3 regions of the Arthrobacter sp. Dra40 genome follow, and region 3 is predicted to be linked to each of the others. Evidence: riboswitches for the same ligand, from Rfam matches in the RefSeq annotation. Region 3 holds a riboswitch; each other region holds the start of a gene.
What was found. A riboswitch is a leader RNA that binds a small molecule or an ion and turns the genes downstream of it on or off. The one in region 3 is predicted to bind S-adenosylmethionine.

Region 1 (4,655 bases), on a different contig from region 3:
CCCCGACCTCCACGCACCAACCCATCCAGCCGCCGCCGGCTTCGGACCGTGCACGGACCGCCTGGCCGAAGGGGGCCTTGTCCGACGCGGGGTGGTCCAGGACCTCCACGACCTCCAGGTAGTGGTGGTCGGTGAGGGGGAAGATCATATTGCGGGTGCCGAAGCGGGGATGCACCCCGCCCTTGACTGCGTCGATGCCCAGAGCTGCGGCTATCCGCTCTGAAGTGGCAGCCAGACCGTCGGGTTCAGCAGCATAGGAAACATGGTCGAAGCGCATGGCTATATCTTGGCACTTTGTGAACCCGCTCTCGACTTAGGGTGACCTAAGTCACTCGGTTGTCGCTGCGGCTCTTCACCATAGGTCATGAGCAAAGCGGGCAGCCATGGCACGGCCTCAAACAGGGGAGAAGCTCTGCCGTGCGCGCCCCAAAGTGCGGGGAGCGGCCCAGCCGCGCCCGCCCCCACGATGCGGGGAAAGGCTGTGCCGCGGCCGGTCATAAGGTGTCACATTCTTGCGGCTGGACGCCTGGCCACGGACACTGGAAGCAGGTCATGAGTGCCAGCGTGAAACCCCGGTTTGCTGGCCGGCAACCCTCCAACCGCGTGGGGTGCCCCGGGTGAAGACCAGGCAGCCGCCATGAGGCGGTGCGCAAGCGCGGGTCACACCCGGGATAGACATGCCGGCACGGCCGGATCCCGGATGACCCCTTCCACTGAAGGAGTTGCACCATGTCCACTGCAGATTGGTCCTTTGAGACCCGTCAGATTCACGTAGGCCAGGAGCCGGATGCCGCAACAGGCGCCCGGGCCCTGCCGATCTACCAGACAACCTCGTTCGTCTTCCCCAGCACGCAGAGCGCCGCGGACCGCTTTGCCTTGTCCGAACTGTCGCCTATCTACACCAGGATCGGCAACCCCACCAGCGAGGCAGTCGAGACCCGGATCGCGAACCTCGAAGGCGGCGTCGGCGCCCTGCTGCTCGCCTCGGGACAGGCAGCATCAACCTTCTCCATCCTGAACCTCGCCGAGGCCGGCGACCATATCGTGGCCAGTCCCAGCCTGTACGGCGGCACCTACAACCTGCTCCGCACCACGCTGCCCAAGTTCGGCATCGACGTCACCTTCGTCGAGGATCCGGACAACCTGCAGCAGTGGCGCGACGCTGTGAAACCGAACACCAAAGCGTTCTTCGGCGAGGTCGTCTCCAATCCGCGCCAGGACGTGCTGGACCTGGAGGGCGTCAGCGCCATCGCCCATGAGAACGGTGTGCCGCTGATTGTCGATAACACGTTGGCAACCCCGTACCTGATCCGCCCGATTGAGTGGGGTGCTGACATCGTGCTCCATTCGGCCACCAAGTACCTCGGCGGCCACGGGACCGCCATCGGCGGGGTGATCGTGGATGGCGGCACCTTCGACTTCGCCGCGGACCCCGGCAAGTTCCCGGGCTTCAACACTCCGGACGAGACCTACAACGGGTTGATCTTCGCCCGCGACCTGGGGGTCAACGGTGCCTTGGGTGCCAACCTGGCCTACATCCTCAAGGCCAGGGTGCAGTTGCTGCGCGATCTGGGGTCCGCCATTTCGCCGTTCAATGCGTTCCTGATCGCCCAGGGACTGGAGACGCTGAGCCTGCGCGTGGAGCGGCACGTGGCGAACGCGCAGAAGGTCGCCGAATTCCTGGAAGGGCACGACGACGTTACCTCCGTCGCGTACCTCGGCCTGCCCTCGAGCCCGTGGTACGACCGCGGCCGCAAGTACGGTCCGAAGGGCACCGGCGCCATCGTTTCCTTCGAGATCAAGGGCGGCATCGAAGCCGGCAAGCGCTTTGTGGACGGCCTTGAACTGCATTCGCACGTGGCCAACCTGGGCGATGTCCGCTCGCTGGTGATCCACCCGGCGTCGACCACCCACGCCCAGCTCTCGGCCTCGGAGCGGCTCGCCGCCGGGGTGACGGACGGGCTGGTCCGGCTGTCGGTGGGCATCGAGAACGTCAACGACATCATCGCCGACCTGGAGGCCGGTTTCCGCGCCGCCAAGGGTGCGGACGACTAGGCAAGCAGGTAGAGCGCAGCGTGACGATAGTGCAACCGCAGGAACTGGTGGAACAGGCGACGGACGGCCTTCTGCGCCGGATGCCTCTTGGCGCCCTGGAACTGGAGGCCGGCGGCTATCTGCCCGAGGTGGTCCTCGGCTATGAAACCTGGGGCACCTTGAATGCGGACGCGTCCAACGCTGTCCTGATCGAACACGCCCTGACCGGCAGCACGCATGTCGCGCGCGGTTACTCCGACGAGGACGGCTGGTGGGATGATCTGGTGGGTCCCGGTGCCACGATCGACACGGAGCGCTATTTCGTAGTGGCCGCCAACATGGTTGGCGGCTGCTACGGCTCCACCGGCCCCGCGTCCCCCGCGCCGGACGGGACACCGTGGGGGTCACGGTTTCCGTTCGTCACGATCCGCGATTCGGTCCGGGCCGAAGCGCGCCTGGCCGACGCGCTGGGCATCCGGCGCTGGCACACAGTACTCGGCGGGTCGATGGGTGGCGCCCGCGCGCTTGAATGGGCGGTAACGTTCCCGGAGCGCACAGCCCGGTGCGCAGTCCTGTCGTGCGGCGCCGCGAGCACCGCTGAGCAAATTGCCTTCGCGCAGGCGCAGGTCGCCGCCATCCGGCTGGACCCGCACTTCGCCGGCGGCGACTTTTACGACGGTCCTGCTCCCGAGGCCGGACTCGGCATTGCCCGGCGCATTGCGCACATCAACTACCGCGCAGAGCCGGAGCTGGAGTACCGGTTCGGACGCAGGCCGCAGGCGGAGGAGCAGCCGTTCGGCGGTATCACGCCGTCCGCACGTGGCCGCTATGCAGTGGAAAGCTACCTCGACTACCAAGCGGACAAGCTCGTCGCGCGCTTTGACGCCAACAGCTACATCCTGCTCACCGAGGCCCTGGTCAGCCACGACATTGCCCGGGGCCGGGGCTCACTCGAGCAGACGCTCGGCGGCCTCACCGAAACGCAGTTCTTCATCGCCGCCGTGGATTCCGATCGCCTGTACTTTCCCGAACAGTCGCGGCAGCTGGCCGAGGCGCTGCCCGGGGCAGTCAAGGTCCACACCATTGAAACGCCGCTGGGCCACGACGGCTTCCTCACCGATATCCACCAGCTGCATGAGGCCCTCACCGAGGCGTTCTTCGCGCCCGCCTAATGGTTCGTCCCGCCAACCTGAAAGCTGCATGAGTACGACGGCGGGGTCCGCCATCAGGGCGGATCCCCGCCCGTGTCCGGGATGAGGTTGAGGGGACGGTCAAGCCACATCGAGCGGGGCATCGGATCAGGTTGAACGGGACGTCAGATCAGTTCGATCGTGACCGGCCGCCGCAGAAATGCTGCGTAGCGTTCCACGGCCAAGCCCACGGCGTGTCGCTCCGACTCAGTGAATGACCGCAGCGGCCTGAGCCGCAGCTGCGCCGCGCCGGGCCCGAGCACGTGTTTCCAGTTGGCCACCATCTTCCCGTCCAGCAGCAGCACGTGCATCGGCACCGTACTACTGAGAGCTGCCGGGGCAGCGCCGTCGAGATAGCCGCGGGTCTTGGAGTAGCCCATCACATATTCGTCGTAGCACTGGATCAGGTCAGCCCGGGGCAGTTCATCATTGGCAACGGCCGTACTTCCGGCTGTTCCGGCGGCCGGGGAATACCAGAGCTGTACGCCCTCGGCTTCGGTCCGTTCGAGTCCGTCGTGGCCGCCGGCTTCCAAGCCGCGCGCGATGTCAGCCTGTGGAAGGTTGGACCAGTCGGAGCAGTCCTTCACGGCCGCTGGTCCGCGGCTGGCGAAGTACCGGGCGGTCAACTGTGACAGTGCTGCGTCGCGGTCGAAATCCGCCGGCAGCGGCGGTACCCGCTCGTCGAAGGACGCGTAGGTTTGCTGGAGGGCACCGGAATCCGCAGTGCGTGGCGGGCCGCTGACCAGCACGCGGTCGATTTCGGCGTGGAACACCAGGTGCCCCAGCCGCTGGCCGCGCAGCGGCGCGCCGTTCAGCCGCACCCCGTCGTCCGCCAGCAGCCCCGTTTCGCTGAGCCGGGCGGCGAGTTCATCCCGGGTGCGGTGCCTGCCGTTGGCCACAGCATCGGCCAGCACATCGTTGCTGCGCGCCACCGTCGCCTCGTCCAGGCCTAGTTGCCGGTCCCGGCCCTTGTTTCCAGCCTTCAGGCGCGGGGCTGAGAGCAGCATCAGCCAGCGCAGGTCCCCGGCGGACACAAAGTGCCAGGTCGGCCGCAGGACATGCGTGCGCAGGATGCGGCCGGCCGCGATAGCCGCATCCACTTCCGCGGCATCGTCCCGGGCCGGCCCGCTGCAGCGCTGCGCCAGCGACCAGCGGGCGTAGGCATACTCCTGGGACTGGAAGGCGAGCAGCCACGGCACTACGGCAACCGGGCCGTCGTCCCCGGGGCTGTCCCACAGCCGTTGCGCCCGCAGCCGGTGGCGGCGGATGTCCTGGCGACTCGGCTGCTGCATCAACCGCTCCGTTATTCGGCCGCGCCTGGAGGCATGCCGGGGCCGAAGAAGGGGCCGGCAGCCGGGCGCTTGGGCAGGATCCCGTCGCCCGAGGACTGGTGGCGGATCCGGCGAAGAACCCACGGCATCAAGTGCTGGC
Region 2 (4,655 bases), on a different contig from region 3:
GGAAGCCGGCGGCGCGGTGGTTCTCCGGCAGCTTGTCGCCGCGGCCGAAGAGCTTGTTGCGCAGGGTCCCCGGCGCGTACTCCGTGGGGTAGGCACCCAGCTTCTGCAGCTCCGGCACGACGTATTCCACGATGTCCTCGAAGGTGCCCGGGGTGATCGCGTAGGCCAGGTTGAACCCGTCCACGTCGGTCTCGTCGACCCACTCCACCAGCTTGGCGGCCACCTCCGCGCCGGACCCGACGGTGATCGGGCCGAAGCCGCCGACGCCGACCCATTCGGCCAGCTGACGAATGGTCCACGGTTTGCCGCTGTCGCCGGAAGCCTTCTGGAAGGTCTCCACCGAGGACTGGATGGCATTGGACTTCACGTTTTCGCCGATCACGTCGTCCGGGCCGTAGGTGGAGAGGTCAACGCCCATCCAGCCTGAGATCAGGGCCAGCGCGCCGTTGATGTCCGCGTAGGACTTGTAGTCCTCGAATTTGGCCTGCGCGGTGGCGGTGTCCGGTCCGGTCACCACGGTCTGCATCGCGTAGATGCGTACGTCGTAGCGGTCGCGGCCCGCCGCTTCCACGGCGTCGCGGATTTTCTTGACCGACGCGGCCAGCATCTCCTTGGTCGGGCAGGTCACGAACACCGCCTCGGCGTTCTCGGCGGCGAACTCGGTGCCGCGCTTGGAGGCCCCGGCCTGGAAGATGACCGGGGTGCGCTGCGGGCTCGGCTCGGTGATCGCGATGCCGGGAACCTTGAAGTACTTGCCCTCGTGCCGGATCTCGTGGACCTTGGCCGGGTCGGTGAAGACGCCGGTCTCCACGTCCTTGACCACGGCGTCGTCCTCCCACGAGCCCTCAAGCAGCTTGTAGATGACCTCAAGGTATTCGTCCGCGTGGTTGTAGCGCTCGTCGTGCTCCAGCTGGTCTTCCTGGCCCATGTTGCGCGCCGCCGAGGGCAGGTAACCGGTGACCACGTTCCAGCCGACCCGCCCGTTGGTCAGGTGGTCAAGGGTGGCCAGGCGGCGGGCGAACGGGTACGGGTGCTCGTAGGCGGTGCCGGCGGTGACGCCGAAGCCGAGGTTTTCGGTCACCGCGGCCATCGCCGAGACCAGCATGAACGGATCGTTCACCGGGACCTGCGTGCCGGCGCGCAGCGTCGTCTCGTTGGAGGACCCGAAGACGTCGTAGGTGCCGAGCACGTCGGCAATGAACAGGCCGTCGAACATGCCCTTTTCCAGCACCTTGGCCAGGTGGGTCCAGTAGCCGATGGTGTTGTAGGTGGCGGACTTGTCCTGCGGGTGGCGCCACAGTCCGGGCGACTGGTGGCCCACGCAGTTCATGTCGAAGGCGTTGAAACGGATCTGGCGCCGGGTGTTGGGCTGCGGGTTGTTCACTGTCATGTCAGGCTCCTTTTCTGATGAGAAGAGCCCGCGCCGGCACTCCGTTGGGCATCAGGATGCCTACGGAAGACCAACGAGAGATCGAGCTTCTCCATCGGTCCTGGCGGTAGCACCTTCCTCAAAGGAGGGGGTTGCTGCGGCGTCAACAAGCCAGGTCTCTCGGCCGCTCTGGATGGGTACCCCTCCATTGGACACCCGCAGGCGGCCGGGAGGGAAATGTCCCGCGTCACGCGGGGTAAGAAATTACGACTTCGGAGCGCCCTCCCGCCTCTTCGCCCCCGCTAGTGTTCCGGCCGCGAAGCACAGCAGGATCAGGACGACGACGGCGACTGCCAGCGGGACGCTGTTGCCGACCAGGGTCGGGAGGCTCTGCAGGATCAGCCCCAGGATTCCCAGCAGCCCGATGAGTCCGAGTGCCGGGGCGGCGGTGCGTTTCCAGTCCCGGAGGGGCGCACCGTTCCGGCGGAAGAAGACCAGCACGGCGACGCTGGTCAGCGTCATCAGCACCACCAGGCCCAGGGAGGCGAAGCCCGCGAACCAGGTGTAGAACTGCACGATCGGATCCCAGCCGGCCACCACGGCGGCCAGCACACCGTAGGCGCGGACCACCTCGTCGACAGCTGGTGCCAGCAGGCCGTAGACACCGGCTTCCAGCGCGAGGTAGGAGAGCAGCGCCACGAACGCCGCACCCAGTCCGGTCCGGCGGCCCAGTCCTTTGTCCACGTAGCTGTAGAAGGCACCGGCGCTGGGCACATGCGGCGTCATGGTGGTGAATCCGACGGCGAACAACAACAGGATGCCCATCGCCAGCAGGAAAATGAACGGGAGGCCGGCGCCGTTGCCGCTGGCGATGGCCAGTGGCACGGTCCCGCCAATAACACCCAGCGGCGACGCGGCGGCCAGCACGATGAGCACGATGCTGGCGACGCCGAGCCGGCCGGAAAGCCGAGGTACCGCTTTGGCTGCGGAGACGGGCGCGGGGGCCGCAAGGGTTTGCGGGGTGGAAACAGACATGGTGTGCCTTCTTCTTAGACGGCCGCGGACACAGCGGCGGAGCTGTGGGGCTGGCGGGCGGCATCGGCGTCGGCCTCGCCGATGGTCCAGATGAACGGCGGTTCGGTCGCGTTGACTTCCCAGTCGCCGAGGATCCGCGCCTTGTAAATGAACGGGTTGTGCGTCGCCACGGTGCGCGCGTTGCGCCAGTGCCGGTCCAACGCCTTGTCCTTGCTGGTCGAGGACGCACCCAGCGCGTTGAAGAGGGCGCCCGCGGCGTCCGGTACCAAGGTGCTGAGCACTATCTGCGCCTGGCCCGACGCCAGTTCGACGGCGGCGTTGGCCGCCTTCTCGACGGCGGCGGGGTGCAGCCGCGCCGCGAAGACCCGGTCCAGCCTGCCGGCCACGCTCAGGGTCGTCGCCTTCGCTGCGAAGGCCTTGGCGCTGATCTCGCCGACCACTTGCAGGATCTGGGCGTCGTGCCGGACCAGCGGAGTGTTGCCGTGGCCGAACACCCGCTTGCGCTCCCGAACGTTGCCGGCGGCATCCTTGGTAACAGCCTGGGCGATGCCGGTCAGGGTAACCAGCAGGATGTGTTGGTACAGCGCCGTCTGGTAGGGGAAACGATCGGTGAAGGCGGAGACGTTGGCCGGGTCCACGGCGGCGTCGGTAAACACCGTGGTGCCGCTTCCGGTCAGCTGCTGGCCGAAACCGTCCCAGTCATCGAACGTTTCCACGCCCGGCGTCTTGGTGGAGAGGATCACCGAGACGTCGGTGCCGTCCGAGCGTTTGGCGGTGACATCAATCCAGTCGGCGAAGATGGTGCCGGTCGTGTAGAACTTGCGGCCGTTCAGCAGCAGCTTGCCGCCGGCTTCGGACAACACGGTGGCAGTTCCCCCGGCGCCGGGTTCGGTCCAGGCGTTGCCGGCCAGTTCCCCGGAGGCGAAGCGCTGCAGCCAGCTGCTGCGGTCCCCGGTACGTCCGTGGTGGTACAGGTTTTCCTCCACCAGCGCGATGTGCGAGCGCAGCGCCTGCGGGATGTTGCTGTCCGCGGCGGCCAGTTCGATCAACAGCTCGGTGAATTCCTCCCAGTCCAGTCCGTCGCCGCCGAGTTCGGCGGGGATCCGGGCGGCGCCGAAGCCGGCTTCCTTCAGCCAGCGGATCTGCTCAAACGGCAGCTCGCGGGCCAGTTCGCGGGCCAGCGCACCGGCAGCGATGCGTTCGAAGATCGGGCGGTATGTGGCTGCTGCGGTTTCGAAGGAGGTTGTTGCGGGGGCAAGGGTTTCGGTCAAGGTGATGCTCCTGGGGACTCGGCTGGGGCTCGGCCGCGGAGGGCCGGGGACGGGACGGGACGGGACGGGGTGGAAGGCGCGCCGATTGGCTGCGCGCTCAGGTGTAAAGCGAGATCGGCTGGACATCGCCGCGCAGGAAGTTGGCGCCGACCTCAACCTTCTTGTAGTCGACCGGGTCGTGCAGGGTGTGCGTGCGGACATTGCGCCAGAAGATGTCCAGGCCGACGTCGGTTTTCGCTGAGGACGAGCCGGTGGTCTCGAAGATGCGGTTCGCCACCTCCACCCCGATCTCGGTGGAAACCACCTTGAGCCGGGCGATCTCGATCGCGATGTCCGCCCGTGCTTCGGCTGTCAGTTGGCCGCCGGCGGCGATGGCGGCGTCGAACCGTTCATTTGTCCGGTCCGCCAGCGCTTCCACCGCCGCGACGCGGGAGGCCAGTTCGCCGTAGACACGCTGAATCAGCGGGTCCTGGGCATAGGTTTCGGCGTTGCTGAGGAACCAGGAATTTTTGCGGGCCACGGTAATCCGGCGCCCCTGCTCCAGCGCCCCCTGGGCAATGCCCAGGTAGAGGTTGCCGAAGGCCAGCTGGATGTACGGGGTGACCAGCGTGGAGAAAGGCTCCTCCCCCACGTCGCCGATGATGTCCGCGGCGGTGACCTGCACGCCGTCGTACTTCACGGAACCGCTGGCCGAGAGGCGCTGGCCCAGCGCGTCCCAGTCACCGAGGAACGAGATGCCGGCGCGGCCATGCTCCAGGGCAAGCGCCAGGAACTTCCCCTCATCCGGGCCGGCCGCAATCACTGCGTTGACCAGGATCGCGTCGCCCACCGACGCACCGGTGGAGAAGTGCTTGACGCCGTCCAACCGGTAGCCGCCGCCCTCGGGGATCAGCTCCAGGTTCGGGTCCACCGGGTTGACCGAATCGCCCCAGGACCAGCGGCCCTGGGCGGACCGACGGAGCAGGCGTTCCTGGACCGGC
Region 3 (14,301 bases):
TCAGCAGTTCGGTGAACTCTTCCCAGTCCAGCCCGTCGCCGCCGAGTTCGGCGGGGATCCGGGCGGCGCCAAAGCCGGCGTCCTTCAGCCAGCCGATCTGCTCAAACGGCAGCTCGCGGGCCAGTTCGCGGTCCAGCGCTCCTGCGGCGATGCGGTCGAAGATCGGACGGTACTTGGCGGCCGCCGCTTCGAAGGCTCGGGTCGCGTGGACGGAGGTTGTTGTGTAGTCAAGGGTTTCGGTCATGGTGGTGCTCCTGGAGTCTCGGCCGGGCACGGCCGAGGTGGGTCGGGTGGGGATACTGCGCAGATCAGGCTGCGGGGAAGCGTGTTGGGCGACGCGTTTGCGCGACGGGGCGTTGCGCGGGAAGGGCCTGCGGGGATCAGGTGTAGAGCGAGATCGGCTGGACTTCACCCAGCAGGAAGTGGGCGCCGACCTCCACCTTCTTGTAGTCCACCGGGTCGTGCAGGGTGTGCGTGCGGACATTGCGCCAGAAGATGTCCAGCCCCACCTCGGTTTTCGCGGAGGAGGAACCGGTGACTTCAAAAATGCGGTTGGCCACGTCCACGCCCACCTCGGTGGAGACGACCTTGAGCCGGGCGATCTCGATCTCTATGTCGGCGCGTGCGTCGGCCGTCAGTTCCCCGCCGACGGCGATGGCCGCGTCGAAGCGCCCGTTCGTCCGGTCCGCCAGCGCTTCCACGGCTGCCACGCGGGACGCGAGCTCCCCGTAGACCCGCTGGGTCAGCGGATCCTGTGCGTAGGTGTCGGCGCGGCTGAGGAACCAGGCGTTCTTGCGCGCCAGGGTGATCCGGCGTCCGCGTTCCAGCGCACCTTGGGCGATGCCCAGATAGACGTTGCCGAACGCCAGCTGGATGTACGGCGTGACCAGGCTGGAGAAAGGCTCCTCCCCCACCTCGCCGATGATGTCAGCGGAGGTGACCAGCACGCCGTCGTACTTCACGGAGCCGCTCGCGGAGAGGCGCTGACCCAACGCGTCCCAGTCGCCGAGGAATGAGATTCCGGCCCGGTCATGTTCCAGGGCCAGGGCCAGGAACTTGCCCTGATCCGGACCGGAGGTGATCGCGGCGTTGACCAGGATCGCGTCGCCCACGGACGCTCCGGTGGAGAAGTGCTTGACGCCGTCCAGCCGGTATCCGTCGCCGTCGGGAACCAATTCCAGGTTCGGATCCACCGGGTTGACCGAGTCGCCCCAGGACCAGCGGCCCTGGGCCGAGCGGCGGAGCAGGCGTTCCTGGACCTGCGCGCCGCCGTAGAAGACCACGGCGCCGAGGTTGGCGTAGTGGTAGGCGAGGATCTGCGCGATCGAGGCATCGGTGCGGGCCAGGATGCGCACGGCGTGCAGCGCGCTTTCCCAGTGGCCGCCCTCGCCGCCCCACTCGCTGGGGATGATCAGGTTGAACAGGCCGGAACTGCGCAGCAGCTCCACTTCGGCCTGCGGGTCCGCGTTGCGGCGGTCTCGCTCCAGCACGTCCGCGCTCAGCACGGCGGCCACGCCCTCGGCGATCTGCTGCCAGTGGGCGAGTTCTTCGCGGGTGGCATGTCCGGTCCATGGGGAACGGCGGGTCTGCTGGTTTTCTTCAATGACGACGGCGGTCATGGCGCCTCCTCGTGCAGGGGCTCCCGCCTGCCGGCGTCGCGCAGCAACCATCACGGTCGACGACGCAGCCTGGCGGGGGCCGTACTTGCCGGGCACCGATCTGTGCGCGGCCGGATCCTCATCTGGGGCACCCCGCTACGGAAGAGGGTTGCCGCCCAACCAGCCAGAGCTTGTCGTTGGGACTCTTGATCTTGGGGAAAAGTCTGCCGGGCGCGATCCGGCGCTGTGAAGCTTGTGACGGGCCGTGACGTTCCGCGGCCGAATGTTACAGCCGCCGTTCATGACGACGACGGCGGTCCCTCGCCTTCCGCCGGATCGCAGCCGCCCCGCCGGCACCCCGCGCCGCCGGGCTTGGCCGAATGAATTCCGGCCCGAGATGGGCCCTTTTCCGCGGTCCCCTATAGGCCATTCCGCGACGGGACTAGGGTGAAGTTGCGCCGCCAATATCGGCCGGTCCGGGGCGTCAACCGTCCCGCCGCTCAGGGAGGTTCGCATCATGAAGGCATGGCAATTTACCGGTACGAACAAGCCGCTGCAGCTCAACGAGGTGGAGGAGCCGCACGCCGGCCCCGGCGAGGTGGTGGTGGACGTCAAGGCGTCCGGTGTCTGCCACTCGGATGCCACCACGCTCGATGATCCGGGATGGATGGCGCTGTTCCAGCACGGGCTGCCCCGCACCATGGGGCATGAGTCCGCCGGGGTGATCAGCGAGGTGGGCGAAGGCATGAGCCACTGGAAGATGGGCGACCGGGTGGGCCTGTCTCCGGTGATGTCCGACGGGGACGCGCTCGGCTACGGCAAGTGGGACGGGGGTTTCGCCGCCAAGCTTCGCGCAACCGATGACAACCTCGTCGCCCTGCCCGACGAAGTGCCCTTCGACCTCGGCGCGATGGCGACCGACGCCGGCCTGACCGCCTACCACGCGATCATGGCTGTCGGCGGGGCAAGGGAGGGCATGAAAGTCGGCGTCATCGGCCTCGGCGGTCTTGGCTACATCGGCGCGCGCTCCGCGGCACTGTCCGGCGCCGAGGTCTACGGGGCCGAGGTCAACCCCGAGACGCAGAAATTGGCCGACGAGATCGGTCTGGCCGGCGTCGCCGACTCCATAGAGGAGTTTAAGGACAAGAACTTGGAACTGATCGTCGACTACGCCGGTTTCGGCACTACGACGTCGGCCGCCATTGAGACCCTCGCCGAGTTCGGCACCCTGGTCCAGGTCGGCATGGGCCGACTGGAATCGACCATCAACACCTACCCGATCATCATTAACCAGCTCACCATCAGGGGCTCGAAGTCCGGCACCAAGGAAGATTTGGCCGGCATCTACGAACTCATGAAGACCGGCCAACTGAACCCGCCGATGAACCACATCACGCACGCCGACATCCCGGGAGCCATCGACAAGCTCCGGGCCGGCGGAGTGGTTGGCCGCTTCATCGCGATGTACGAGTAATGACGTAACGGCCTTTAGCCAGCCCGCGGGCACGGCGGCGAGCCGCTGACGGCTTACAGGCCGAAGCGCGGGGCCTCGATGGCCGGGCAAGTGTCCATCACGACGTCGAGCCCTGCGGCCTTGGCGCGTTCCGCGGCGGCTTCGTCGACCACGCCCAGCTGTAGCCAGACCGCCTTCGCGCCGACCTCGATGGCCTGGTCCACCACCGGGCCGACCTTCTGGGAGTTGACGAAGCAGTCCACCACGTCGATCTGGCCCGGAATGTCCGCAAGCTTTCGGTAGCCGGTCAGGCCGTGGACGTCGTCGCCCTGCAGGTTGACCGGGACCACCTCCATGTCCAGCTGGTCCATCAGGTATCGGGAGATGCGCATGGCGACCCGGTGCGGGTTGGTGGACAGGCCGACGATGGCCCAGCGGCCGGGCGTGCTCAGCAGGCGGCTGACGACTTCGGGATCATTCTGGTGTGCCATGGCGCCACCCTACCCATGGGTTCCCGCTACCGGTACCTTCCCGTTCCCGCTACCGGCACCTTCGCCGTCTAATCACGCAGCCGGCGACCCATCGAGGAATCAGATAACGCCTTTAAACCGCGGTTTATGGGCGTTATCGGAATAGTGGATGGTTGTGGGTCAGCGGGTCGGCGCCGGCCGACGGACCGGGGTGTGGGCCGGCGGGGTTAGCGGGCCAACTGCTCGGTGTCGGATGGCCCGGAAGCGGCGGCCTTGTCGGCGTGCTCCGCCACCCAACTGCCCACCAGCTCCAGCAGTTCGGCGTCCACGGGCTCGCGGATCTGCCGCTTGTAGTCGGACAGGGTCGGGGCCTTCGGGTCCCGACGCAGCAGGTGCGAGAGGTCATCGATCTTCCGCGTAGTGACCGGGCCGGGCACGGTGGCCGCGATGACATCCAAGTCCTCCGGGTCTACCTGCACGTCCTTGGCGCCGGTGATGGCCAGCACCGGCATCTGCAAGCGCTCCAGGTACGGCACCGGGTCGAAGTCGATGAACTCCCGCTGCCAGAGCGCGTTCATCTTGCGCCCCTGCATCCGCACCACGTCCTCGGTGGTGGTCCGGATCTTCTCCACCGACTTGGCCTGGATCGTGACCAGATCCTTCCGCAGGACTTTCAACAGGAGACGCACGAATGCCGGCAGTGAATCGCCGATCTGGGCCGTCTGCCACCGGCCTGTCTCGAAGCCGGTGTGCGCCGAGGTGGAGAGCAGCACGGTTCCATCCAGCCGGCTCCCGGGCTCGGCCGCAACGGCAGCTGCATGGTAGCCGCCTTCGCTGTGGCCCACCAGGAACACCGGCAGGCCCTCGGCCTTCTGGGTGACCATCCAGCGGAGGGCGGCAGCGGCGTCGTCGGTGTTCTGCCGGAAGCCGGCCGCTAGGAAACTGCCGTCCGAGGCGCCGGTGCCTCGCTTGTCGTAGCGCAGCGAGGCGATGCCGTGGTCGGCCAGCTCGCGGGCCAGATCACGGCTGATGCCCAGCGGCATCCGCTTGTGGTCGGCGTTGCGGTCAACGGGACCGGAGCCGGGCAGGATCAGCGCTGCGCCGCGGACCGTCCCGGACGGCTTGGCCCAGGTTCCGACCAGCTTCATGGACCCGGAGGAGAAGCGGACCTCTTCCTCCGTGACCTGCTGCCCGGCAGGCAGTCCCGCAGCGGCGCGGACCTGCGCGGCGACATCCTCGGCGTCCGGCAGCGAGACGACCACGCGGGCGTACTTCTGGCCGGACAGGTCCAACTGGACGGCCGGGGTTCCCTGGCGGGCGACGGCGAGGGTCTTGCCGCGGCCGCGCCAGGTTCCGATCCTCGTCCGCCCCGGGATCGCCAGGCCGGGAGCACGCAGCCCGTGCACGCCGTCGAAAGCATCCGCCAGTACCTCCACCGAGGTCACGGCCGTCAGCGGGAACGCCTGATTCCCGATCAGCCCAGCCACTTTCTCCATCCGGTCCAACTCCAGCAGAACCTCGTTGTTCCCTACCCGTATTGCCGCCATTGCGCCTCCCTCCGGATCGTTTATTGCTCGTCAGTAAGTCGGTTCGAGTCCGGCATCGGCGCCGGCCAAGAATCATTATTATCAGTTGTGCGAACAATGTCAACTGTGAGAACGTAGAGCTATGTCCCCCTCACCGAGCGCCGAACTGATCCTGCACCCGGTTCGGCTGCGCATTGTGCAGTCGCTACTGGGCGGCCGCGAACTGACCACGGCGGAGATTTCTGCAGAACTTCCGGACATCCCCACCGCAACGCTCTACCGGCACATCGGCACACTGGCCAAGGCCGGCGTACTGGCGGTGGCCCACGAGCGGCCGGTCCGCGGCACCACCGAACGCACCTATCGGCTGGACGCCACCAAGAGTTCGGTGAACGACGACGAATTGGCCTCCATGACGGCCGAGGACCACCGGCGCGGTTTCATGGCGTTCGCGGCCGGCCTGCTGGAGGCCTTCGACCAGTACACGGCGCGGGAAAACCCAGACTTCGTCCGCGACGGCGCCGGCTACCGGCAGACCGCGCTTTGGATGACGGACGAAGAACTGGCGGAGTTCACCGCCGCCATCCGGGCGGCCGCAGAGCAGGCGGTGGACAACGGCCCGGGCGAAGGCCGGCACCGCCGACTGTTCTCCACGGTCCTGATTCCAGCGGATCCGCCCGCCTGACAGCCGCAGGGCGGAAGCTGAGGGCGGGACCCGGTCAGTGGTTACCCGGCGCCCCAGCAGAAGCAGAACGGGTGGCCGGCAGGGTCCGCGTAGACCTGGAATCCCGAGTCGGCCGCGGCGTCGTCGGCAGGTTTCAGCAGTTTGGCGCCGAGCGACGTTGCCAGTTCATGGGCCTCGGCCAGGTCATCTATGTAAAGGTCCAGATGGATCTGCTGCGGCGCGCCGTCGGGCCATTCCGGCGGGGTGTGGTCGGGCGCCAACTGGAACGCCAGCAGCGGCTCGCCGCCCACGGAAACGGTATGCCAGTCGTCCTCGGCCTTGACCGTCCCGTCCAGCAGGCCTGCCCAGAAGCTGCTCTCCGCGTCCAGGTCGGCGGCGTCGAACACGATGATCTGACGGTTGATTTTCATGCGGCCATCCTGCCATCGGCACCGAGCGGCGTCTACGAAATCACCCGCTCCGGCAACCGGCGCGGGCCGATCTTGGTGCCGCGGTTTGTTACGCCGCTTTATTACGGGCCGTTTGCTGCTGATACGGGCAGTGCCGTTTAGTTAGTCTTGACCATCCCGAGCGGCCGAGAGACCTGGATCGACGACGCCGCAGCAACCCTGGTCACCGGAAGCCATCCCAGACTGCCGGTGATAACGAGGTGACAAGCCACGGGTACGGCCGGCGGAAGCCGGACGCACGGCTTGAACCGTAGGGTGCTACTGCCAGGATCGATGGAGTGATCCCATGACTGCAGTACTGTCGTCGTCCCGCCACGCGGCTCCCGCTTCCGATGCACCCGCTTCCGGTCCCGGCTCCGCCCTGGCGGTTTCCTTCCGCGGCCTGAACCGCACCTTCGGCACCGGCGAAAACGCCCACACGGTGCTGCGTGACGTGAACTTCGACGTACGCCCCGGCGAAGTGCTGGCCATCCTGGGCCCGTCCGGCTGCGGCAAGTCCACCTTGCTCCGCGCCACCGCGGGCCTCGACGCGCCCAGCGTCGGCAGCGTGGACATCGACGGCACCCCGGTCCAGGGCATCGATTCCCGCTGCGCCGTCGCGTTCCAGGAACCGCGGCTGCTGCCGTGGCATACCCTGCAGGCCAACGTCGCCATCGGCCTGCCCAAGACTTCCAGCGCCAAACAGGGCAAGTCCAAGGTCGCCCGGCTGCTGGAACTGGTGGGCCTGGCCACCTTCGCCAAGCACCGTCCGCGCGAAGTCTCCGGCGGCATGGCGCAGCGGGCCTCGCTGGCCCGCGCTCTGGCCCGCAACCCGGGGGTACTCCTGCTGGACGAACCGTTCGGCGCGCTGGACGCGCTGACCCGGATCAAGATGCAGGATTTGCTGCTGGACATCCACGCGGCCGAACCCACCACCGTGCTGCTGGTGACCCATGATGTGGACGAAGCCCTGCAGCTGGCGGACCGGATCATCCTGCTGGGCAAGGAGGAAGGCCGCGACAACGACGGCGCCACGATTGTGCGCACCGTCGACGTTCCCGGCAGCCGCCCGCGGGACCGCGGTTCGGTGGAGCTGGCCCGAATGCGCCGCTCGCTGCTCGAAAGCCTCGGCGTCGACGGCCATTAGGCCGCCTCACACCTTTAGCACTTCCCGGGCGGTCCGCGCCCAAATCCACCCGTGACCGCGGAACTACTCCTGTTCCGCGCACCGTTCGAAGGGACCACCATGTCTATTGCCCGCCGCTTCTCCCGCCGCTCGATCCTGGCCGCGGCCGCCGTCGCCGCCACCGCTTCGCTGGCCCTGACCGGCTGCGTTGCGGGCGAAGATTCCGACGCCAGCGCGGCCGAGGGCACCGGCGACGGTGTGCTCAACATCGACTTCGCCACCTACAACCCGCTGAGCCTGATCATCAAGGAAAAGGGCTGGCTGGAGGCCACCTTGGCCGACGACGGGGTCGAGGTGAACTGGCTGCAGTCGGCCGGTTCCAACAAGGCCAACGAGGCACTGCGCTCCGGCGCCGTCGACGTCGGATCCACCGCCGGTTCCGCCGCGCTGCTGGCCCGCGCCAACGGTTCACCGATCAAGACCATCAGCCTCTACTCGCAGCCGGAGTGGGCCGCGCTGGTCACGCCGCCCGACTCCGGCATCGACTCCGTCGAGGACCTCAAGGGCAAGTCCGTGGCTGCCACCAAGGGCACCGACCCCTACTTCTTCCTGCTCCAGTCGCTGGAAGAGGCCGGCCTCTCCGCCGACGACGTCACCGTGGAGAACCTGCAGCACGCCGACGGTTTGACCGCACTGAAGCAGGGCTCGGTGGACGCCTGGTCCGGCCTGGATCCGATCATGGCCGGTGCCGAAAAGGACGGCGCCGAGCTGTTCTACCGGAACCTGGACTTCAACACCTACGGCTTCCTGAACGCCACCGAGTCCTTCCTGCAGGAAGAGCCGGAGCTGGCCCAGGCCGTGGTGAACGCCTACGAGAAGGCCCGCGCCTGGGCCGCCGAAAACCCGGAGGAAACCGCTCAGATCCTCGCGGACGTCGCCGGCCTGGACCTCGAGGTCGCCACCAAGGTGATCGCCGAGCGCAGCAACCTGGACGTTGAAGCGGCCCCGGGCGAGAAGCAGCGCGCCGTGCTGGAGAAGGTCGGCCCGGCGTTCGTCGAGACCGGTGACGTGAAGAGTCAGGCCGACATCGACGAAGCCCTGGCCACCCTGCTGGACGACTCGCTGGTGAAGAAGGCCGACCCGTCGGCCATCAAGGAATCCTGATGACGCACCTCGGCAACCCCGGCGCATCCGGCAACAGCGTTTACGCCACCAGCCAGGAAGGCCTCAAAGCCTCCGGCGTCCTCAAGACCGCAGAGGCAGGCCGGCCGCACCAGGACAGCCCCGCGCCGGAACGGCGCCCGGCCGGCGGTCGCTCCGCGGCCGGGGTCCTGGGCAACGGCTGGGTGCGCCTGCTGCTGGGCCTGCTGCTGCCGGCCGCCGTGCTGGCGGCGTGGCAGTTGAGCACCTCGGCCGGGCTGTTCAGCTCCGTCCAACTGCCGGCGCCGGGGGCGATCATCGAGGCCGCGGTTGACCTGCTCCAGCGCGGCGAACTGGCCCAGCACGTGGCCATCTCCACCCAGCGCGTGCTGCTCGGTTTCGCCTTCGGCGCCGCTCTAGGCCTGGTCTTCGGCGCGCTGATCGGCCTGTCCAGGGTTGCCGATGTGCTGCTCTCCCCCACCATCGGCGCGCTGCGTGCCGTGCCGTCGCTGGCGTGGGTGCCGCTGCTGATCCTGTGGATGAAGATCGGCGAGGACTCCAAGGTCACGCTGATCCTGATCGGCGCGTTCTTCCCGGTGTTCACCACGGTCTCGCTGGCGCTGCGCCACGTGGACAAGAACCTGGTGGAGGCGGGCCGCGCGTTCGGGCTCAAGGGCGTCAAGCTGCTGACCACCGTGCAGCTGCCGGCCGTGGTGCCCGCCGTGTTCTCCGGCCTGCGGCTGGCGCTGGCACAGGCATGGCTGTTCCTGGTGGCGGCTGAACTGATCGCTTCCTCCATGGGTCTGGGCTTCCTGCTCACGGACTCACAGAACAACGGCCGCACCGACCGGCTGCTGCTGGCCATCGTCCTGCTGGCCATCATCGGCAAAATCACCGACGCGCTCCTGGGAGTTGCGGAGAAATGGGCAGTCAAGAGATGGGCATAGAAGTAGCCGAAACCGCCGCCGGCCGGACCACCGCCGGAGGCACCGCCGTCGTGCTTGAAGAGGGCGCGGCGCCGTACCGCGACCAGGTCACGGCCTGGCCGGAGCCGCAGACCGAGGCCGAGCGGATTGCGTTCTGGGAGCGCGCCGCCGCCCGGCTGCAGTGGGCGGAGCCGTGGCACACCGCGCATTCGGCCACCCCGGTGGATACCGAGGCGCGCCGCGGCCCGGAGCTGCGCTGGTTCGACGGCGGCACGCTGAACGCCGCGGTGAACTGCGCCGACCGGCACGTGGCGGCCGGGCTGGGCGACAAGGTGGCGTTGCACTTCGAGGGCGAGCCCGGCGACCGGCGCACGGTGACCTACCGCGAGCTGCAGGAACTGGTTTCGCAGGCCGCCAACGCGCTGCTGGCGTTGGGCGTCGGCAAGGGCGACCGGGTGGTCATCTACCTGCCGGTGCTGGTGGAAACGATTGTCATCACGCTGGCGTGCGCCCGGATCGGCGCGGTGCATTCGCTGGTGTTCGGCGGCTTCTCCGCGGAGGCGCTGAAGTTCCGGGTGGAGGACACCCGCGCCAAACTGCTGGTCACCACCGACGGCCAGTACCGCCGCGGCACCGCCGTCCCGGTCAAGGCCAACGCGGACGAGGCCGTCTCCGGCGAGAACGCTATCGAGCACGTGCTGGTGATCAACCGGACCGGCCATAGGGACATCAACTGGGTGGAAGGCCGCGACGTCTGGTGGCACGACGTCGTCGAGTCGCAGCCGCGGGTACATCAGGCCGAGGCGTTCGACGCCGAGACGCCGCTGTTCATCATGTACACCTCCGGCACCACCGGCCAGCCCAAGGGCCTGGTCCACACCACCGGCGGGTACCTGACGCAGGCCTCGTTCAGCCACTCGTACCTGTTCAGCAACCCGGACCCGGACGCGCGCGCGGACGACGTGCACTGGTGCACCGCGGACCTGGCCTGGGTCACCGCGCACACCTACGAGATCTACGGGCCGCTGAGCAACGGCGTCAGCCAGGTGATCTACGAGGGCGTGCCGAATGCCCCGCACCCCGGCCGGCACTTCGAGGTCATCGAGCGCTACGGCGTGACCAACTACTACACCGCGCCCACGCTGGTCCGGTCGCTGATGGGCTGGTTCCCGGACGGCATTCCCGCCGAGTACAACCTGAGCTCCATCCGACTGGCCGGCACCGTGGGCGAGGCGGTGAACCCGGAGGCGTGGCGCTGGCTGCGGAGCCAGGTGGGCCGCGATTCGCTGGTTGCCGGCGACCCGTCGTCGGGCATTCCCATGGTGGATACCTGGTGGCAGTCCGAAACCGGCGCCACCGTCCTCTCGCCGCGACAGACCGATGCCTCCTTCAAGCCCGGCTGCGCCAAGCGCGCCTTGCCGGGGCTGACTACGGACATTGTGGACGACGGCGGTGCCCGGGTGGGTGCCGATCAGCAGGGCAACATTGTGGTCACCAAGACCGGGCCGTCCATGGCCCGGACCGTGTGGGGAAACCCGGAACGCTACTTCACCTCCTACTGGGAGAAGTACGCGGCGCAGGGCTGGTTCCTGGCCGGCGACGGCGCCCGGTTCGATGCGGACGGTGACACTTGGATCCTGGGCCGGACCGACGACGTCATCAACATCTCGGGCCACCGGCTGTCCACCATCGAGATCGAGTCCGCGCTGGTTTCGCATCCGGCTGTGGTGGAGGCCGGCGTCTGCCCGACGTACGACGCCAAGACCGGACACGCCGCCACCGCGTTTGTGGTGCCGCTGGACAAGTCTCTGATCGGGGCGGAGGGTGCGGCGTTGACGGCCGAGCAGGCCGCCGCGGTGAAGGCTTTGCGCGACCACGTGGCCACGCAGATCGGGCCGATCGCCAAGCCGCGGGACGTCGTGTTTGTGCCGGACGTGCCCAAGACCCGCTCCGGCAAGATCATGCGGCGGCTACTGACCCAGCTGTTCGAGGGATCCACGCTAGGCGACACCACGTCGCTGCAGAACGAGCCGTGCATCGCGGAGATCCAGGCCATCTGCCGGCCGCGGTAGTAGTTCGCCTCCAGCCACCATCCGTTCGCTCCCACGTCTTAGAGGCGGCCCGCGGCGTTTCGCCTAGTCAGGGCGTTGTGACCCTTCCGAAACGTGGGAGGTTAGTCCTATACGTGGGAGCGAACCAGGCAGGTCTGTCACGCCGACCTCCGCAGCATGGTCAGGACCTCAGCGACAACGCGATCCGGCGTGAAGACCAAGTCCTCGTAGACGTATCGGAGTGTGGGCAGCCCGCTGAGCATACCCGCATTGTTCCGTCGCCGGTCTTTGAGGAAGGTTGCGCGATCCCAGTGAAAATCGAATCCGTCCAGCTCAATGATGAGGCGGCCTTCCACCAGCATGTCGACCCGACCGAGTCCCCGGATCCGCACCTGAGTTTCCAAGTGAAGTCCGGCGCCGCGGAAGAGGTCCCGGGCAATAACCTCCAACGGCGAGTCGGCGTCATCGCCTATGCTCTGCACCAACTGCCGCCGCAAGCTGTTTCGCGTTCCCGGCAGGCGATCCAAAAGCTCTTCCTTTGAAACTCGGCCTAAGCGCACCGCCGACTCTGCGATGACCAGCGCTTCTAAGCGCGGACGGCAGCGAATGGCGTGCAACACACAATCCTCGATTCCTACGTAACCCCACCTGCCAACGTCCACTAGGCGGCCCCGGTGCTTGATCACGGTCTCAGGTTGTTTGCCGTGGTCCGTCCATAGATGCAATTGAGGCGGGTCCTTTACGGTCCATAGTCCGAGCTCCCTTGCGGCCGAGACGCATGTGATGAGCCCACCAGCCGTCATTGCGATGCGGAGGTTCGCATCCGCATCGGCAGTTCCTACGAGCCCCCGTCGAAGGGACGTCACGGCACCGGACGAGATAGCCAGCTTGAGCGCGTCTGGTCCGATGCCCGCCCTCCGCAGATCCTTAACGAAGGCAGTGCCTCCTCTTTTCGCCACGTAATCGGCGATCATTTCTGGAGTCTGCATGAGACCGAGGATGACCCGCTGTTTTCGGGGGCGCCAGTGTCGCACCGAAACTGTGCATAATCTCCGGGCCCCTAAGGGCCAAGCCGGTGCCCGGGCACTGCCTTCAGTACCGGCCGCCGAAGAGATGGATCTGCGAACGAACCTTGTCGCGGTGCTCCTCGATCATGGCCTCTCTGGCGGCGCCGGCTTGCCACCAGTCGCTGAGCCCGCGAGCAGTTGCAACTAGAGCGTGGAACAGGGCAATTACCCCGGGCCGGATCCCACCGATAGCACCGGGGCGGGCAGGCTCGCGCGCCGGCTCTGGCGGGGTCGGCCGAGCGGCTGCCGGGGACGGATGGATGGATGAGGCGGTTAAGGACGGGCTGCCATGCCGCCGGTCCGCGACGTCGAGGTGGTGACGGGTCTGCGTTGAAGTAGTCATGGCTACAGATTCCGCGCATGTTCAGGCAAGAGCCACGATTCGGCAGAACCCGAATCGGGAATAAATCCGACGCTGCGCGCGGAAGATGCCCAGCTCAAGCCGTCCCCAAGATTCGGTCCAGCCCGAATCCTCGACTGGCGCACCCGGCGACCTTACGCTGTTCCCATGCACATCACGCTCAGCAGCGAGGACCTGACCAAGGTCCGGTTCGAGGCGGCACCGCTGGGCGAGACGGTCGCCAGCCTGCGCGCCCTGCAGGTGGGCACACCCATCCACCGCCCCTGGATCGAGGACACTAAGCGGCGCATCGCCGAGTCAGCCGATCCGCTAGCCCGCGACCACCTGCGCCTGCTCACCGCGCTGGTTCCGCCGAAAGGCTTCCTGGCTGACTCCATCACCCCCACCCCCAAGTACCAAGGCACGTTCGCCGAGGGCCTCGCCGCCGTCGCCGACGTGCCGCCGGAGGTGTGGCAGCGCGACGTCACCCACCTGCTCAGTCAGAGCCCTGCCGACTACGCGCGCGAGGAACTGCAGCGGCTCGCGGAGGACATCGACGCCGGCATCCCGCGCATCACCGCCGCCCTCGAGTGGTACTGGGGCACCGCCGTCGAGCCGGTATGGCCGCGCCTGCGGTCCCTACTGCTGGCGGACATCGACAGTCGCCTGGCCCAACTGTCGCGCGACGGCATCCTCGAGGTGTTCAAGAGCCTGCACCCCAGCGTGCGCCCCACGCCCACCGGCCTCGAGATCATGCGCGGCTGCGAGGCCGACGACGTCCCCGAGCCCGGCGGCGGGCTGCTGCTAGTGCCGAACGCGTTCGTCTGGCCCAACACGTTGGTGCTCAACGTCCGGCCGTTCGTGCCCACGCTGACCTACGCACCGCGCGGCGTCGGCCGGCTCTGGGAGGCCAGCCGCGAGGCGACGCACAGCCCGGTGGCCCGGCTGCTCGGCAAAACCCGGGCGCAGATCCTCGCGCAACTCGATGTACCGATGACGACGACGCAGCTCGCCCGCTGCTTGGACCTCGCCGCCGGGACGGTCAACGAGCATTTGAAGGTGATGTCCGAGAGCGGTCTGGCGGCCACCATGCGTTCCGGCCGTGAGGTGTTCTACCGGCGGGCCGAAACCGGCGAGGCGCTGCTGGCCCGGCTGTGACGACGCGCGCCGCGAGGTAGGCGTTTCCGCCGGCTACGCCCCCGGGCTGTCCACGTTTTGCGGGGAGCTTTTGCGTTTGTCCTAGTCAGCGCCAGACGCCGTCCCAAGACGTGGACAGTTCCTGCTGAACGTGGACAACTGATCCCGTTCAGCCGTGCCCGTGTTAACCCGCCTACCGCTCCCGCAGCGCTCGCACCAGCGAGTCGAACCGCTCGTTGTCCGCCAAGTCATCCAGCAGGACGGCTTCCCCATCGGGGCCGGCCAACGGGATTCGCCAGTTGGGGTATTCGTCCGCGGTACCCGGCTGGTTCTGGGTCCGCCGCTCCCCCACGG

Region 1: it holds a riboswitch for S-adenosylmethionine, as region 3 does, so the genes downstream of both, AC5RWT_RS31890 (bifunctional o-acetylhomoserine/o-acetylserine sulfhydrylase) here and AC5RWT_RS17340 (acyl-CoA dehydrogenase family protein) in region 3, are expected to answer to the same signal.
Region 2: it holds a riboswitch for S-adenosylmethionine, as region 3 does, so the genes downstream of both, AC5RWT_RS27630 (LLM class flavin-dependent oxidoreductase) here and AC5RWT_RS17340 (acyl-CoA dehydrogenase family protein) in region 3, are expected to answer to the same signal.

The regions. Positions count from the first base shown of each region.
Region 1 is NZ_JBNHHB010000224.1:132-4,786, forward strand. It holds partial or broken gene AC5RWT_RS31885 (VOC family protein) at 1-277, opposite strand, end outside; SAM riboswitch class IV at 549-662, shown strand; gene AC5RWT_RS31890 (bifunctional o-acetylhomoserine/o-acetylserine sulfhydrylase) at 730-2,055, shown strand; gene metX (homoserine O-acetyltransferase MetX) at 2,136-3,206, shown strand; gene AC5RWT_RS31900 (winged helix DNA-binding domain-containing protein) at 3,350-4,516, opposite strand; gene AC5RWT_RS31905 (SGNH/GDSL hydrolase family protein) at 4,528-4,655, opposite strand, start outside.
Region 2 is NZ_JBNHHB010000140.1:1,302-5,956, reverse strand. It holds gene AC5RWT_RS27630 (LLM class flavin-dependent oxidoreductase) at 1-1,390, opposite strand, end outside; SAM riboswitch class I at 1,479-1,569, opposite strand; gene AC5RWT_RS27625 (hypothetical protein) at 1,634-2,404, opposite strand; gene AC5RWT_RS27620 (acyl-CoA dehydrogenase family protein) at 2,419-3,675, opposite strand; gene AC5RWT_RS27615 (acyl-CoA dehydrogenase family protein) at 3,773-4,655, opposite strand, start outside.
Region 3 is NZ_JBNHHB010000042.1:12,742-27,042, forward strand. It holds gene AC5RWT_RS17335 (acyl-CoA dehydrogenase family protein) at 1-244, opposite strand, end outside; gene AC5RWT_RS17340 (acyl-CoA dehydrogenase family protein) at 381-1,619, opposite strand; SAM riboswitch class IV at 1,696-1,810, opposite strand; gene AC5RWT_RS17345 (zinc-binding dehydrogenase) at 2,116-3,072, shown strand; gene AC5RWT_RS17350 (CoA-binding protein) at 3,126-3,542, opposite strand; gene AC5RWT_RS17355 (alpha/beta hydrolase) at 3,749-5,068, opposite strand; gene AC5RWT_RS17360 (helix-turn-helix domain-containing protein) at 5,190-5,732, shown strand; gene AC5RWT_RS17365 (VOC family protein) at 5,774-6,142, opposite strand; gene AC5RWT_RS17370 (ABC transporter ATP-binding protein) at 6,468-7,307, shown strand; gene AC5RWT_RS17375 (aliphatic sulfonate ABC transporter substrate-binding protein) at 7,407-8,450, shown strand; gene AC5RWT_RS17380 (ABC transporter permease) at 8,450-9,373, shown strand; gene acs (acetate--CoA ligase) at 9,349-11,424, shown strand; gene AC5RWT_RS17390 (endonuclease domain-containing protein) at 11,562-12,377, opposite strand; gene AC5RWT_RS17395 (hypothetical protein) at 12,496-12,813, opposite strand; gene AC5RWT_RS17400 (ArsR/SmtB family transcription factor) at 12,979-13,968, shown strand; gene malQ (4-alpha-glucanotransferase) at 14,141-14,301, opposite strand, start outside.